One region of the Kitasatospora sp. SC0581 genome, then DNA from elsewhere that is predicted to be linked to it. Evidence: riboswitches for the same ligand, from Rfam matches in the RefSeq annotation. Region 1 holds a riboswitch; each other region holds the start of a gene.

Region 1 (5,517 bases):
CGGGGATGCCGTGATCGGGTTGGACTTCGACGGGACGCTGGCGCCGATCGTGGCGGATCCGGGGCGGGCGCGGGCGCATCCGGGGGTGGTGGGGGTGTTGCGGCGGCTGGCGCCGGTGGTGGGGGGCGTCGTGGTGGTGACGGGGCGGCCGGCCGGGGTGGCGGTGGAGTACGGGGGGTTCGCGGACCTGCCGGGGGTGGTGGTGCTGGGGCACTACGGGGCCGAGCGGTGGGAGGGCGGGGAGCTCTCGGCGCCGGAGGTGCATCCGGGGGTGGCGCGGGTGCGGGCGGTGCTGCCGGGGGTGCTGGAGCGGGTGGGGGCGCCCGAGGGGACGTGGGTGGAGGACAAGGGGCGGTCGGTGGCCGTGCACACCCGGCGGACGGCGGCGCCGGAGGAGGCGTTGGAGCTGCTGCGGGCGCCGGTGGGGGAGCTGGCGGCCGGGTACGGGCTGGTGGTGGAGCCAGGGCGGCTGGTGCTGGAGCTGCGGCCGCCGGGGGTGGACAAGGGGGCGGCGCTGACCGGGTTCCTGCGCGAGCGGGGGGCGCGGTCGGTGCTCTACGCGGGGGACGACCTGGGGGACGTGGCGGCCTTCGCCGCGGTGGAGGAGCTGCGCGGCGAGGGCGTGGCCGGGGTGCTGGTCTGCGCCGGCGCGGTGGGGGACGCGCCGGTGCGGGAGCTGGCCGACCGGGCGGACCTGGTGGTCGCCGGGCCGGAGGGCGTGGTGGAGCTGTTGGGGGCCTTGGCGGACGCGCTCACAGCGCGTTGAGCTGGTCCAGGAACCACTGCTGCGGGGGGAGCGCGGTGGCCGCCGCCGCCAGGCGCTTGGTGCGGTCGGCGCGCTCCTCCGGGCTCATGGTGAGGCCGGCGTGGAGGGCCTCGGCGGTGGCGATGACGTCGTAGGGGTTGACGGTGAGGGCGTCGTCCTTGAGTTCGGCGTGGGCGCCGGCCTCGCGGGAGAGGACGAGGGCGCAGCCGTGGTCGGAGACCACCGGGACCTCCTTGGCGACCAGGTTCATGCCGTCGCGGATGGGGTTGACCAGGGCGACGTCGGCCAGCCGGTAGGCGGCGAGGGAGCGCGGGAAGTCGTCGTCGACGTGGAGGATCAGGGGCTGCCAGGCGGGGGTGGCGAACTCGGCGTCGATCTCCTCGGCCAGCCGCTGGACGGCGGCCGTGTAGGCGCGGTACTCGGCGAGGTCGGTGCGGGACGGGTAGGCGAAGGCGATGTGCACCACCCGGTCGTGCCACTCGGGGCGGGTGCGGAGCAGGTGCCGGTAGGCCTGGAGGCCGCGGACGATGTTCTTGCTCAGCTCGGTGCGGTCGACCCGGACGATGGTGCGGCGGTCGCCGACGGCCGCGCGGAGGGCGGCGAGGCGTTCGTCGACGTCGGTGCGGTGGGCGCGCTCGCGCAGGAAGTCGGCGTCGGCGCCGAGGGCGTGGACGCCGAGGCGCGTGGTGCGGCCGTCGACGGTGACGGTGAGCGCGTCGTGGTCGACGGTCGCGCCGAGGAGGTCCTCGCAGCAGGCGGCGAAGGCGCGGGCCCAGCGCTGGGTCAGGAAGCCGGCCCGGTCGGCGCCGAGGATGCCGGTGAGGACGGCCCGGGCGACGTCGTCGGGCAGCATCCGGTAGTACTCGGGCGGGGCCCAGGGGGTGTGCGAGAAGTGGCCGATCCGCAGGTCGGGGCGGGCTTCGCGGAGCAGGGCCGGGACCAGGGAGAGGTGGTAGTCCTGGACGAGGACGGCGGCGTTCGGGGCGGCCTCGGCGGCGAGGGCTTCGGCGAAGGCCTCGTTGTAGGCCCGGTAGGCGGCCCACTCGGTGCGGAAGGCGGCGTCGAAGGAGGGCGCGGTGGGGGTCGCGTAGAGCAGGTGGTGGACGAACCAGAGGGTGGAGTTGGCGACGCCGTTGTAGGCGCGGGCGAAGGTCAGCGGGTCGATGTCCAGCATCCGTACGGCCTGGCCGCCGACCTCGTGGCCGGCCAGGTCGAGGCGGCCGTGGGGTGCCTCGGCGGCGGCCCTGCGGTCGGAGTCGTCGAGGGCGGCGCAGACCCAGACGGCGTTCGGGTCGTCGATGGCGGAGAGGCCGGAGACCAGGCCGCCGCCGCCGCGGCGCAGGGTCAGCGTGCCGTCGTCGGCGGTGCTGAAGGACACCGGCCCCCGGTTGGACGCCACCAGGACGGGGGCGGTGCCGGTCACGCTCGAACGGTTGGTCGTGAGATCGCCCATGGTTGGCATGTTGCCGTGGGGTCGGCGTGGCAAACCCGTGCGGCCCTAATGGCGGGCGGCGTACTCGGGGAGGGTGTGGATCGGGGGGCGTTCGAGGGCGGTCACCGGGTGGGTGTGGGCGGTGAAGGCGCGGGTTTCCGGGTCGCGGGTGAACTGGGTGAGGTGGGGGTGGACGAGGTCGGCGGAGGCCTTGAGGCGGTGGGTGCGGTCGAGGCGTTCCAGGGCGGTCCGGTAGATGGTGGCGGCCATCCGGCCGAGGGCCTGGCCGTCCTGGTGGCGGTGGTGCCGGACGCCGACGTCCACCTGGGCGAGGGCGTCCAGGCCGGCCAGCTCCAGGGCGTCGACCAGCAGGCCGAGTTCGACGCCGTAGCCGGTGGGGAAGGGCAGCCGTTCGAGCAGTGAGCGGCGGGCCGCGTACTCGCCGCCGAGCGGCTGGACGAAACCGGCGAGTTCCGGCCAGTGGAGGTTGAGCAGGGGGCGGGCGACGAGTTCGGTGACCCGGCCGCCGCCGGCGGGCAGGACGGCGCCCTCCGACTCCAGCGGGCGGTCGTACATGGCCTTGACCAGCTGGATGGACTCGTCGGTGAGCAGCGGGCCGACGATGCCGGAGACGAAGGCCGGGTCGAACTCGCGCAGGTCGGCGTCGACGAAGCAGACGATGTCGCCGTGGGTGACCAGCAGCGAGCGCCAGAGCACCTCGCCCTTGCCGGGGACGGCGGGCAGCCGGGGCAGGACGGCGTCGCGGTGCTCGACCCGGGCGCCGGCCTCGGCGGCGACGGCGGCGGTGGCGTCGGTGGAGCCGGAGTCGACGACGACGAGTTCGTCGACGAGCGGGAGGCGTTCCATCAGCTCGCGGCGGATGGTGCGGACGATGTCGCCGACGGTGGCCTCCTCGTCCAGGGCGGGGAGGACCACGCTGACCGTGCGGCCGGTGCGCTCCTTGGCGTCGAGCAGGGTGCGGACCGGCCGGTCGGCCGCGCTCCAGGAGCGGCGGCGCAGCCAGGACGCCGCCTGCGGGAGGAGCGCGGGAGTCGGTTCGGCGGGCACGGAGATCTCCTCGGCGAGGTCGGTGGGACGGGTCATCTCGCTTGGCGGACGGTCCCGTTCAGGTTTGACGCCTTCGGATACAGTCTTCGTACAGCGGTCGGACCTTTGCACGCCGGGGTCTCCGTTGAGCACCACCACAATTTCACAAGCTCATCCAGAGGGACTGAGGGAACGGCCCGTTGACGTCCCGGCAACCTTCTCGCGCGGCTGTCTGTCGACAGGCCCCGGCGGGACAGGTGCCAATTCCGTCCCGTGTCGCGACCGCGCCACGGGGAAGATGAGGAGAGAGGCCTCGCCATCATGGCTATCGACACTGCCGCACCCGTTTCCGTCGACCTCGGCCCGGCCGCCGCGCTGTCCTGTCGCGAGTGCGGCACCCGCTTCCCGCTCGGCCCCAGCTTCGCGTGCCTGGAGTGCTTCGGCCCGCTGGAGATCGCCTACGAGTTCGGCAGCGAGGGCGCCGAGGAGCTGCGCAAGCGGATCGAGGCCGGTCCGGCCTCCATCTGGCGGTACGCGCCGCTGCTGCCGGTGCCGGCCGACGTGGCGTCCAAGCCGAACCTGAACCCGGGGTGGACCCCGCTGGTGAAGGCGGACAACCTGGGCCGGGAGCTCGGTTTCACCGCCCAGCTGCACGTCAAGGACGACTCCGGGAACCCGACGCACTCGTTCAAGGACCGGGTGGTCGCGTGTGCGATCGAGGCGGCCCGGGCGTTCGGCTACACCACGCTGTCCTGCTCCTCCACCGGCAACCTGGCCGGCGCGGTGGGTGCGGCGGCGGCCCGGGCCGGGTTCCGGTCCTGCGTGTTCATCCCGCACGACCTGGAGCAGGGCAAGGTCGTCATGGCCGGGGTGTACGGCGGCGAGCTGGTCGGCATCGAGGGCAACTACGACGACGTGAACCGCTTCTGCTCGGAGCTGATCGGCGACCCGGCCGGCGAGGGCTGGGGCTTCGTCAACGTGAACCTGCGGCCGTACTACGGCGAGGGCTCCAAGACGCTGGCGTACGAGATCTGCGAGCAGCTCGGCTGGCGGCTGCCGGAGCAGATCGTGATCCCGATCGCCTCGGGCTCGCAGCTGACGAAGATCGACAAGGGGCTCCAGGAGCTGATCAGGCTCGGCCTGGTCGAGGACCGGCCGTACAAGGTCTTCGGCGCCCAGGCGGAGGGCTGCTCGCCGGTGTCGGCCGCGTTCAAGGCCGGCCGGGACGTGATCAAGCCGGTGAAGCCGGACACCATCGCCAAGTCGCTGGCGATCGGCAACCCGGCCGACGGCCCGTACGTGCTGGACATCGCCCGCCGTACCGGTGGCGCGGTGGAGGACGTCACGGACGCCGAGGTCGTGGCGGCGATCCGGCTGCTGGCGCGGACCGAGGGGATCTTCGCCGAGACCGCGGGCGGGGTGACCGTCGGCGTGCTGAAGAAGCTGGTCGAGACCGGGCAGCTGGACCCGGCCAAGGAGACCGTCGCGATCAACACCGGCGACGGGCTGAAGACCCTGGACGCCGTCTCCGATTCCGGGATGACCGCCGTCATCCGCCCGACGCTGGACTCGTTCCGCGCCGCCGGCCTCGTGTCCGCCTGAACCACCCGATAGGCCCCGCCCCCGCTAGGAGAGTCATGAGCGCCACCGTCCGCATCCCCACCATCCTGCGCACCTACACCGACGGCGCCGCCGAGGTGACCGCCGAGGGTGCCACCCTGGCCGAGGTCGTCGCCGACCTGGAGAAGAACCACGCGGGCATCGCGGCCCGCATCCTGGACGACACCGGCAAGCTGCGCCGCTTCGTGAACGTCTACGTGAACGACGACGACGTGCGCTTCGCCGAGGGTCTGGCGACCGAGATCAAGGACGGCGCCAGCGTCTCGATCATCCCGGCGGTGGCCGGCGGCTGCTGAGCCGACAAAGCAGAACCCGCGGTCGCCCGCGCGTACGGAAATCCGTTCTCCGTATGCGCGGGCGACCGCTCGCATTCCGGCGGGAATATTTCCGGGTCGAGTCGGAGTAGAGTGTGGCTCGGCTGGGAACAGGGTTTCCCTTTCGGCCCCCGCAGTGCTCGGCCCGGGGGCGTCCGGCCGTCGGGGGCGGACCGTGAAACATGTCAGGCAGATGTCAGAATTCGCGCGGGCATTTGAGTAATTCGTCCGCTATGTCCGGCGTGGAATGCCGAGATTATTCCGATTCGATCCGTCCTGTCCCTTGACGCCTTGGCGGAATTACCGGCGGTTGGCCCTGTTGCAGAGGGCGTCGATCC
Region 2 (5,517 bases), on a different contig from region 1:
GAACATCAGCGAGACCTGGCGCTCGGCACGCGACGCGGCCTTCTCGTCGATGTCGGTGCGACGGGGCTCGTGGGCCGGCAGGCCCGGGTCGGCGAACGGGCTGCCGTGGTCGGCCACCTCGCCGGCGGAGCCGTGCGGCTCCGGGAGCTTCTCTTCTGACATGTCGTGGCTCATGACTTCTTGGCCTTGGTGGTGTGGGCGGCGACCCAGATCGCGACCGCGATGAGCGTGCCGAGGCCGAAGATCCAGCCGAACAGACCCTCGGTCACCGGACCGAGGCTGCCCAGGGTGAGACCGCCGGGGTTGGGCTCATCGTTGGTGGTGTGGCGGACGAAGGCCACGATCTGCTTCTTCTGCTCCTCGGGCATGGTGGTGTCCGGGAACGACGGCATGTTCTGCGGGCCGGTCTGCATGGCCTCGTAGATGTGCTTGGCGTCCACGCCCTCCAGCGAGGGGGCGTACTTGCCCTTGGTCAGGGCACCACCCTGGCCGGCGAAGTTGTGGCACTGGGCGCAGTTGGTGCGGAACAGCTCGCCACCCTTGGAGACGTCCTCGGGGTTGGTCGAGGTGAACTGCTCCTCCGTCGGGGTCACCGGGCCGGGACCGAGGGAGGCGACGAAGGCGGCGAGCTGGTCGATCTCCGCCTGCGAGTAGATGTTCTTCTTGCGCGGGACCTGGGCGCCGGGCTGCTGGGCCGGCATGCGGCCGGTGCCGACCTGGAAGTCGACAGCGGCGGAGCCGACGCCGACCAGGCTCGGACCGTCACTGCTGCCCTGGCCGTTCAGGCCGTGGCAGGAGGAGCAGCCCACGGCGAAGAGCTTCTTGCCCTCATCGATCGCGAGCGACTGCGCGGCGACGTCGGCCTGCGCCTTGTCGGCGGGCGCGAACGCGGCGTACAGCCCCCCGGTTGCCGCCAGGGCGAGAAGTAGGACGACCAGCGCCGCCAATGGGTGGCGCCGTCGTGCGGAGAGCTTTTTCACGGAATAACCCCGGTGTCAGGATCTGGTCGACTGGTGGGTGCACCCGGCGGCCGGTCTGGCCGGCACGAGGCTGCCTGTCTAGGGCTGCGCGCGCGGTCGGTCGGTGGGAGCGTCGGCACCGGCAGAAGCGGCCCGTCGCCGGTGAGGGCGGGGGCCGCAGCCGGTGGCCAGCGACCTGATCAGCTGGTTACTTGATCAGGTAGATGGTCGCGAACAGGCCGATCCACACGACGTCGACGAAGTGCCAGTAGTACGACACGACGATCGCGGCGGTGGCCTGCTCGTGCGTGAAGCGCTTGGCTGCGTACGTCCGTCCCAGGACCAGCAGGAAGGCGATCAGACCACCCGTCACGTGCAGCCCGTGGAAGCCGGTGGTCAGGTAGAACACCGTGCCGTACGGGTCGGAGGACAGCGACAGGCCGTCCTTCTTGACCAGCTCGGTGTACTCGAAGACCTGGCCGCCGATGAAGACCGCGCCCATGGCGAACGTGAGGATGAACCACGCCCGGAGCTTCTTCACGTCTCCGCGCTCGGCGGCGAACACGCCGAGCTGACAGGTCAGCGAGGAGAGCACCAGGATCGTGGTGTTGACCGAGGAGAAGGGCACGTTGAGGGCGTGGGCCTTCTCGGTCCAGAACTCCGGCTCCTTGACGGAGCGGAGCGTGAAGTACATCGCGAAGAGGGCCGCGAAGAACATCAACTCGGAACTGAGCCAGACGATCGTTCCGACGCTGACCATGTTCGGCCGGTTGACCGATCCGTGCGCGTGCCCGGTTTCTACTGCTGTTGCTGTCGCCACGACGGACATTATGTCGGTCCCTTATTCCGTCTTCACGTCGGGGGGTGTCCCTCGGAGTGTCCGGTGCGTGCGGTATGCCCGCTTGGGGGGCGACGGGGTGTCCGTACGGGGGGTGAGCAGCGGCGTGTCCCTTTTCTGATGGTTCCTCGGAGGAGCCTGGACCCCGTTGCCCGGCGCGCCGGTGCACGGTCGGAGTAGCCGAGGGAGGTAGGGGGGAGGGCGTCCGGGTGAGCCGTACGGGTGGACCGGGCGGGGTCGGGTGACGGGCCGTCCTCCAGGCGGGTGAGTCCAGGGCACGGCGGCTTGAGGAGGAACGTGCGCGAGGGGGACTCGGCGGGGGGTGATCGGGAGTAGCATCCGGATCAGGCGAACGTGGTCCGGATCACACTTGAGGGAGCAGGGCCCATGGCGTACACGACCGATGAGACGCTCACCGTCCTCGTCTACAGCGACGACCGCAACACCCGCGAGCAGGTGCTGACGGCGCTCGGCCGCCGCCCTGCCGAGGACCTTCCGGAACTGTCCTACCTGGAGTGCGCGACCACCCCCGCGGTGCTCAAGGCACTGGAGAAGGGGGGAGTGGACCTCTGCGTGCTGGACGGCGAGGCCGTTCCGGCCGGCGGGCTGGGCCTCGGGCGCCAGCTCAAGGACGAGATCTACGGCTGCCCGCCGGTCCTGGTGCTGATCGGCCGGCCGCAGGACTCCTGGCTGGCCGCCTGGAGCCGGGCCGACGCCGCGATCTCCCGTCCGGTGGAGCCGGTGGCGCTGGCCGGGGCGGTCGCCACCCTGCTGCGGGACCGGCTGGCGAAGCGGACTCCGGCCGTCCGCTGAAATCCGCGCCAGGAGTAGGAAAGACAGGGGTAGAAGCGGGCGCTCCGCTCGATAGGCTGGCTCCATCCGTACGGACGTCCCCGGAGCGGGGAACCGACAACAGCTGGAGTCAGCCATGGTGAACGTGAACCCTGCGAACGGCGGTAGCGACCCCGCGCAGGTGGTCCGCACCTGGCCGGACCTCCTGGCGGCACTGTTGCAGGGGGAGGACCTCGACCGCTCGTCCACCGCGTGGGCGATGGACCGGATCATGAGCGGCGAGGCGTCCCCCGTCCAGGTGGCCGGGTTCATGATCGCGCTGCGGGCCAAGGGCGAGTCGGTCGAGGAGATCGCCGGCCTGGTCGACGCGATGTACGCGCACGCCGAGCCGCTGGAGATCCCCGGCCCGGCGGTGGACATCGTCGGCACCGGCGGGGACCGGGCGAAGACCGTCAACATCTCCACCATGTCGGCGATCGTCGCGGCGGCCGCCGGCGCCAAGGTGGTCAAGCACGGCAACCGGTCGGCCTCCTCGACCAGCGGCTCCTCGGACGTGCTGGAGAAGCTCGGGGTGGCGCTGGACCTCTCCCCCCGGCGGGTCGCCGAGGTGGCCGAGGAGGTCGGGCTGACCTTCTGCTTCGCGGCGAAGTTCCACCCCTCGATGCGGCACGCCGCCACCGCGCGGCGCGACCTCGGGGTGCCGACCGCCTTCAACATCCTCGGCCCGCTGACCAACCCGGCCAAGGTCACCGCGCACGCCATCGGCTGCTTCGACACCCGGCTGTCCGGGCTGATCGCCGGGGTGCTGGCCCGGCGGGGCGCCACGGCGCTGGTCTTCCGCGGCGACGACGGGCTGGACGAGCTGACCATCACCACCACCTCGCAGGTCTGGCTGGTGCGCGACGGGGTCGTCACCGAGTCCACCTTCGACCCGCGGGACGTGGGCATCGAGCTGGTCGGCATCGAGGCGCTGCGCGGGGCGGACGCCTCGTACAACGCCGAGGTCGCGCGGCGGCTGCTGGCCGGCGAGCACGGGCCGGTGCGGGACGCCGTCCTGCTGAACACGGCGGCGGCGCTGGTCGCGCTGGAGCTGGGCGACGCGCCGCTCACCGAGCAGCTGGCGGCCGGCATGGAGCGGGCCGCGAAGGCGATCGACTCCGGTGCCGCGCAGGACCTGCTGCGGCGCTGGTCGGAGGCCACCAGCCGGGCCTGAGGCGGTAGTTGGGGAGCCCGTGCCGGTACGCCGGTGCGGGCTCCCGTGCTGTCCGGATGCTGGATGCCCGTTTGACCACCCGGTGGACCCGGCCTAGAGTCTTCGCCAGGTCATGAGTGACAGCGCCAAGCCCCAGCTGGCTGTCCGGCAACCCTCCGTCCGTGGCGGGGTGCCCTGGGTGAGGACCGGGTCGTCACGGCAAGCCGTCCGTGCGACAAGCGCGGACGCCCGACGACTAGCACTCCCGGGGTCCCTTGCCCCAGAAGGAGTGCATCCCCATGTCTCTGGCCACCGAAATCCGCACCCCGCTCGCCGTCCTCGGCGCCGACGTCCAGGTCCCGCTCGCCAGCGGTGAGAAGGTCGGCTACGCGGCGCTCGACTACGCGGCGAGCTCGCCGGCGCTCCAGCGGGTGTGGGACGACGTCGCCGCCTACGCGCCGTACTACGGCAGCGTCCACCGCGGGGCCGGGTACCTCTCCCAGCTGTCCACCGACCTGTTCGAGCAGAGCCGCCGCACCGTCGGCGAGTTCCTCGACCTGCGCGAGGGCGACCAGGTGGTCTTCACCCGGGCCACCACCGACTCGCTCAACCTGCTGGCCTCCGCCGTCCCGGCCGGCACCCGGGTGTTCGCCTTCGAGACCGAGCACCACGCCTCGCTGCTGCCCTGGGCGCACGCCGGACTGGACGTCACCTACCTGCGGGCGCCGCGCTCGCGGGCCGAGGCGGTGGCCGCGCTGGACGCCGCGCTCGCCGAGACGCCCGAGGGCCCCAAGCTGCTCTGCGTCACCGGCGCCTCCAACGTGACCGGCGAGCTGTGGCCGGTCGCCGAGCTGACCGCGACCGCGCACCGGCACGGCGCCCGGGTGGTGCTGGACGCCGCCCAGCTGGCGCCGCACCACCGGGTCTCGGTGCGTGAGCTGGACGTCGACTGGATCGCCTTCTCCGGCCACAAGATCTACGCGCCGTTCGGCGCCGGGGTGCTGGCCGGCCGGGCGGACTGGCTGGACGCGGCCGAGCCGTACCTGGCCGGCGGCGGGGCGACCCGGACGGTGGCCCGGGAGGCCGACGGCTCGGTGGCCGTGCAGTGGCACACCGGCCCGGCCCGGCACGAGGCCGGCTCGCCGAACGTCATCGGCGCCTACGCGATCGCCTCGGCCTGCCGGGCGCTGACCGAGGCCGGCTTCGACGGGCTGGAGGCCCGCGAGCAGCAGCTGATCGCCCGGCTGACGGCCGGGCTGGCCGAGATCCCGCAGGTCAAGGTGCTGAACCTGTTCGGCGAGGGCTCCGCCCGGGTGGGCGTGCTGTCCTTCGTCGTCCGGGACTGGAACAGCTCGCACTTCTCCGCCGCGCTGTCCGCCGAGTACGGCATCGGGGTGCGCGACGGCCTGTTCTGCGCCCACCCGCTGGTGCGCACGCTGCTGGGCGACGAGGACGAGGCACCGTCCGAGTGTGGTGCGCCCGAGCCGTCGCTGCCGGGCGAGCGCAGCCTGAACGCGATCCGGGTGAGCTTCGGTGCCGGGACGCCGGACGAGCACGTCGACCGTTTCCTGACCGCCGTCCGGGAGCTGGTCACGGAGGGCGCGGCGTGGAACTACCGCAACGAGGGCGGGCGCTGCGTCGCCACCGTGCAGGTCGAGCGGGGCCGGCGCGCCGAGGGCTGACCGCTACTCGTCCAGGCCGAGGGCGAAGGCGGCCTCCAGGTCGTGCTGGGAGTA
Region 3 (5,517 bases), on a different contig from region 1:
ACCTGGCGGGATGTCGAGAGATCGTCGACCCGGTGGTGATCCGGTGTTGATCGGCCGTCGCCACAATCGGTGATGTGGCGCCCGCAGTCGGCCCGGCCCCTCACCGCCGGACCCGCCACGTCCCCGGTCGCCCGGCCGCCGACCGGCGACCCCCACGGCTCTCGGAGGCGGACGCCCATGAACACGGACCGGAACAGCGACCTGAGCACCGGCCGGAAAGCGGATCCGAACGCGGAACCGAGTACGGCGTCGAGCACGGACCTGAGCACCGACCGGGCCACGGACCGGCAGGGCGGACTGGACACCGACCTGCTCCACCGCCTGCTCGACGTCGACCCGGCCTGCGGACCCGTCGAACTGCTCCACCGCGCCCGCGGCGAGCGCCACCTCCCGTACCTGGTGCTCGCCGCGCTCGCCCGGGAGGACGTCCGGATGGGCGCGCACGCCCGGGACGAGCTGCGGCGCGCCCGCGACCGGGTCGAGTGTTACGCCCGGGTCGCCCGTGACCTCGCCGACGCCACCGGGGTCCGCCCGATCCGCGACCTGCCACTGGCCGGCTACTACCCGCCCGACCTGCCCCGGCCGCTGGCCGAGCTCAGCCTCGTCAGCCCCACCGAGGCCTCGCTCTGGCAGGCCGTCAACCGGCTGGTCACCGACCACCCGGTGGAGTCCGTGGAGGTCACCCTGCTCGGCGAGCGCCCCCGGCACACCGCCGTCACCCTGCGCTGGCCGGCCGGGGACCCGCTGCTCGACCCGTGGTACCAGGTGCGGGTCGCGACCGCCGCGCTCCCCGGCGACCTCGCCACCGTCCCGGTCCGCCCCTACCTGGCCGCCGACGACCACGTCGAATGCCTGATCGCCCTCGCCGAGGAGGGGCTCGGGCGCACCTTCCTCGCGGGCGACGTGATCGACGTGGCCCGGCTCGCCGGGCAGCCCTTCGAGCCCGTCGAGACCGCCGCGGTGGTCGCCGCCTACCGGCTCGCCCCGGAGGCCGCCGCCCTCCTCGACCTCGCCGCCGAGCACGTGCCGCTCGGCGCCCTGCGGGACGTCCGCACCGTCCTGGAGGCCGAGGTCGCCCCCGAACTCCGCCGCCGGACCTCTGCCGGCACCCCGCCGTGCCACGGCACCTCGCCGCGCCACGGCACGCTGCTGCGCCGCACCGTCATCCGGCACCAGTGGGACGAGGCGCTGCTGCTCCCGGCCGGCGACGCCACCCTGCTGCTCACTCCGGTCGCCGACTACCTGCTCGGCCCCGAGGGCACCCGGCCGACGGACCGCGAGCGCACCGCCGCCCTCGCCGCCCTGCACGCCTGGGACGCGACCCTCCCCGGCAGCCCGGACGGGGCCCCGTGCACCGGCCTGTCGGGGCCGCGCCACCGCTGAGCCGGCCCCGCGGGGCGTGGCCGAGGGCGGGGGGACTTGCCGACCCGCCCCGGATGTCTTGTATCGTTCCTGGCGAATCATCCAGAGGGGTGGAGGGACCGGCCCTACGAAGCCCCGGCAACTCCCCGTTCGACCCGGCGTCCGAAGTACGCGCCGTGTTGGCGGGGGCAGTGCCAACTCCGGCCTGTCGCCACTGTGGCGCGGGAAAGATGAGGAGACACGGTGCTCTCTGTGCTGTCCTTCGCCCGGGCGCTTCCCGCCCCGGTCCTTTCGCGTACCCGTCTCGTGCCCGGCGCAGGCAATCGGCCGACTTCTCCGGCCTGTCCTCGCTGACCACACCCCCCGGCTCCCCGCCAGGAGCCGCCGTGAGCAGCGCGGACCCGCTGCTCCCGGGCCTTGAGACTGGAGTACCCATCCCATGGAGAACACGAGCGGCGTCGGCGTGCTCGACAAGGTCACCTCGATCCTCGGCACCCTGGAGGCCGGGCCCGCCACCCTGGGCGGCCTCGTCGCCGCCACCGGCATGGCGCGGCCCACCGCCCACCGGCTGGCCGTCGCACTCGAACACCACCGCCTGGTCAGCCGGGACGTCCAGGGCCGGTTCATGCTCGGCCCCCGCCTCGGCGAGCTCTCGGCGGCCGCCGGCGAGGACCGGCTGCTGGCCGCGGCCGGTTCGGTCCTCGCCCAGCTGCGGGACGCCACCGGCGAGAGCGCCCAGCTCTACCGGCGGCAGGGCGAGGTCCGGATCTGCGTGGCCGCCGCCGAGCGGCTCACCGGGCTGCGCGACACCGTTCCGGTGGGGGTCACCCTCCCCATGAAGGTCGGCTCCGCCGCCCAGATCCTGCTCGCCTGGGAGGAGCCCGAGCGCCTCCACCGCGGCCTGCAGGGGGCCCGCTTCACCGCCACCGCGCTGAGCGGCGTGCGGCGCCGCGGCTGGGCCCAGTCCGTCGGCGAGCGCGAGGTCGGGGTCGCCTCCGTGGCCGCGCCCGTCCGCGGCCAGTCCAACCGGGTGGTGGCCGCCGTCACGGTCTCCGGGCCGATCGAACGGCTCAGCCGCCACCCCGGTGCCCAGCTCTCCCAGGCCGTCGTCGAGGCGGCCCACCGGCTCACCGAGGCCCTGCGCCAGCCCTGACGGGGGCTCCGAGGCTCTCGGATTCCGAGGTTCCGGGGTTCCCTGGTTACGGGTTCCGAACCTCGGGTTCCGAACCTCGGGTTCCGAGACTCCGGGCTCCGGGGCGCACCTCCGCGCGCCCCGGGGCCCGGTTCCGGCCCGTACCGGTCCCGGGTCCGGCTTGGCTCGGGCCCGGTTCCGACCGGCTCAGGCCCGGTGCGGCAGGCCGGTGAGGCTGGGGCGGGGGATCCGGCTGATCACCGCGCCGATCAGTGTGCCGATCGACACCCCGAAGACCGCCGAGACGGCCGCCAGCAGCGACTGCGCCCCGTTCCCGACCTCGATCTGCGCGGTGTTCAGCAGACCGAAGGAGCCCGGCACGACGATCCAGAACGCCGGGAGGTAGAGCACCTGCCAGAGCGGACCGCCCGGCAGCCAGTGCACCAGGGTGGCCGCGACCGCGGCGGCCACGGCACCGGCCAGGCCGCCGATCGCCGCGCCGTGCACCGACCCCACCGCCACCTGGGCGGTGACGCTCACCGCGATCACCGCGACGATCCACGGGATGGCCGAGGGCGGGGTGTGGACGTTGACCACCACCCCGGCCACCGCGATCGCCAGCCCCAGCGCGATCACCCACCAGCTCGGCTTGGCCACCTGCACGTTGGCCAGCGCGGTGGACGGCATGCCGATCGCGGTCGCGGCCGCGGCCACCCCGGCGAGGAACAGCGTCAGCTGCACGGCGCCGGAGACCAGCCGGGCGGTGCCCGCGTTGGCCGCGCCGGCGGCGATCTCGGACAGCCCGGTGACCAGCAGCCCGCCCGGCAGCAGGATCGCCAGGGTGGCCACGATCGTCCGCAGCGGCCCGTCCAGCAGCGAGGCCCGCGCGAGCGCCAGGACCAGCAGCGCGACCAGGAAGCCGGCCGTGACGGGCAGCAGCGGCCGCAGGTGCGGCCGCCGCCGGGCGAGCACGGTCAGGCCCACCACGATCAGCGAGCCGAGCCCGGCGGCCAGCACGTTCGCCACCACCGGCTGCAGGAAGATGCAGACCCCGACCCCGACCGGCAGCGCCCCGAAGTCCGCCACCCACGCGGGCCAGCGGGCGGGCGCCCGCCGGATCCGGTCCAGCTCGGCGCGCGCCCGGGGCCCGTCGAGTTCGCCCGCCCGCAGCCGGTGCACCAGGTCGAGGACGTCGGCCGTCTGCTCGAACCGCAGGGTGCCGCCGAGCGGCTGGAACCTGGTGGCGCCGTCCGGGTCCAGGGCCACGAACAGCCCGTTGGTCAGCACGGCGACCTGGACCTCCGGGGCGCCCAACGCCCGCCCCAGTCCACGGAGTTCGTCCTCGACCTCATGGACGGGCAGGCCGCCGCCCAGCAGGGCTTCGCCCAGGTCGAGCAGGAGACGGCAGAGCGGGTCGGGCGGGGCGTCGGCGTCCCGGACCGATGGAGACTTGCTAGGCATGGCAGGTATCGTCCCACCCTGCCCGATTCGGTCTGAATCTGCCCCGGTCTGTTCGCTTCCCGAGCGCCTGCTGCCCCCGGGGTCCGGGTGACCGCTACGGGCGGACGGTGAGGACCAGCTTGCCCGTGACCCGGCCGGTCTCGCCCTCGGCGTGGGCCTTCGCGGCCTCCGCGAGCGGGTAGGTGGCGGAGACGTGCGGGCGCAGCTGCCCGGCTTCGACGAGGGCGGCGATCGCGGCCATGCCCGCCCGGTCGTGCTCGACCAGCAGGGCCTTCGCCGTCACGCCCAGCTCGGCGGCGCGCTCGGCCACCTCGTCGATCCCCTGGGGCAGGATCGACACCAGGACGCCGCCGGGCCGGAGGGTCTCCAGGGAGCGCAGCCGGTCGTCGCCGCCGAGCGGGTCGAGGACCACGTCGATGTCGCGGGCCTCCGCCACGAAGTCGGCCGTGCGGTAGTCGATGACCTCGTCCGCGCCCAGGCCCCGGACGAAATCGTGCTTGGCGGCGGACGCCGTACCGATGACGTACGCGCCGCGCGCCTTGGCGATCTGCACGGCGACGTGCCCGACGCCGCCGGCCGCCGCGTGCACCAGGACCCGCTGCCCCGGCCGCAGCCCCGCCGTGTCGACGAGCGCCTGCCAGGCGGTGAGCGCCACCAGCGGGAGCGCCCCGGCCTCGACGTGGCTCAGTACGGCGGGCTTGGGCACGAAGGCCCGGGCGGGGCCGACGACGTACTCGGCGTGCGCGCCGGCGCCGTACGGGTAGGGCAGCATGCCGAACACCTCGTCGCCCGGGGCGAAGAGCGAGACGCCGACGCCGACCGCCTCGACGCTGCCGGAGACGTCCCAGCCGAGCGTGAACGGCGGCTGCCCGAGGAAGTAGCCGCGGTCGCGGTGCTTCCAGTCGGTGGGGTTGACCCCGGCGGCGTGGACGGCGACGAGAACCTGGCCGACGCCGGGCGCGGGCCGCTCGACCTCGGCCTCGTGGAGGACGTCCGGGGTGCCGAGGGTGGTCTGGGTGATGGCCCGCATCGTGTTCGTGCTCGTGGAGTTCATGGTCATGGAGTTCGTGGTCATGGAGCCAGCCTGCGGCCGCGCCCCTGACCAGCGAAATGGCAAGATTGCCAAAGACCGATAGAATCGTGCCATGCCTGCGATGGAACCCTGTGGTCCCCTCGGTTCTGGCGGCCCCGGCGCCCGGCCGCCGCACCGCGTCGTCGTCCTCGCCCTCGACGGCGTCTACCCCTTCGAGCTGGGCATCCCCAACCGGGTCTTCCCCGGGGTGCCGGGCGCGTACGAGGTGGTGACGTGCGCGGCGACGGAGGACCGGACGGTCGCGACCAGCGCCGACTTCACCATCACCGTCGGGCACGGGCCCGAGGCCCTGGAGAGCGCCGACACCGTCGTCATCCCGCCGTACGCCCTGCACCGCGCCACCGCCGACCTGCCGGAGCCCGAGCGCGCGGCCCTCGCCCGGATCCGCCCCGGCACCCGCATCGTCTCCATCTGCACCGGCGCCTTCGCGCTGGCCGCCGCCGGCCTGCTCGACGGACGCCCCGCCACC

What was found. Region 1 has a riboswitch for S-adenosylmethionine ahead of thrC (threonine synthase). Riboswitches for the same ligand answer to the same signal wherever they lie in the genome.
Region 2: another riboswitch for S-adenosylmethionine. It lies ahead of ACLWS4_RS04765 (aminotransferase class V-fold PLP-dependent enzyme); the one in region 1 lies ahead of thrC (threonine synthase).
Region 3: another riboswitch for S-adenosylmethionine. It lies ahead of ACLWS4_RS29300 (IclR family transcriptional regulator); the one in region 1 lies ahead of thrC (threonine synthase).

The regions. Positions count from the first base shown of each region.
Region 1 is NZ_JBLRWA010000013.1:183,325-188,841, reverse strand. Features, by position in the region: gene otsB (trehalose-phosphatase) at 1-766, shown strand, start outside; gene ACLWS4_RS21550 (alpha,alpha-trehalose-phosphate synthase (UDP-forming)) at 753-2,219, opposite strand; gene ACLWS4_RS21545 (glucosyl-3-phosphoglycerate synthase) at 2,265-3,302, opposite strand; SAM riboswitch class I at 3,414-3,550, shown strand; gene thrC (threonine synthase) at 3,567-4,847, shown strand; gene ACLWS4_RS21535 (MoaD/ThiS family protein) at 4,883-5,161, shown strand.
Region 2 is NZ_JBLRWA010000002.1:360,883-366,399, forward strand. Features, by position in the region: gene ACLWS4_RS04740 (ubiquinol-cytochrome c reductase iron-sulfur subunit) at 1-162, opposite strand, end outside; gene ACLWS4_RS04745 (c-type cytochrome) at 171-980, opposite strand; gene ACLWS4_RS04750 (cytochrome c oxidase subunit 3) at 1,168-1,788, opposite strand; gene ACLWS4_RS04755 (hypothetical protein) at 2,185-2,610, shown strand; gene trpD (anthranilate phosphoribosyltransferase) at 2,726-3,802, shown strand; SAM riboswitch class IV at 3,911-4,029, shown strand; gene ACLWS4_RS04765 (aminotransferase class V-fold PLP-dependent enzyme) at 4,081-5,463, shown strand; gene ACLWS4_RS04770 (Lrp/AsnC family transcriptional regulator) at 5,467-5,517, opposite strand, start outside.
Region 3 is NZ_JBLRWA010000026.1:98,745-104,261, forward strand. Features, by position in the region: gene ACLWS4_RS29295 (hypothetical protein) at 178-1,383, shown strand; SAM riboswitch class I at 1,458-1,599, shown strand; gene ACLWS4_RS29300 (IclR family transcriptional regulator) at 1,802-2,515, shown strand; gene ACLWS4_RS29305 (threonine/serine exporter family protein) at 2,702-3,955, opposite strand; gene ACLWS4_RS29310 (NADP-dependent oxidoreductase) at 4,050-5,030, opposite strand; gene ACLWS4_RS29315 (GlxA family transcriptional regulator) at 5,110-5,517, shown strand, end outside.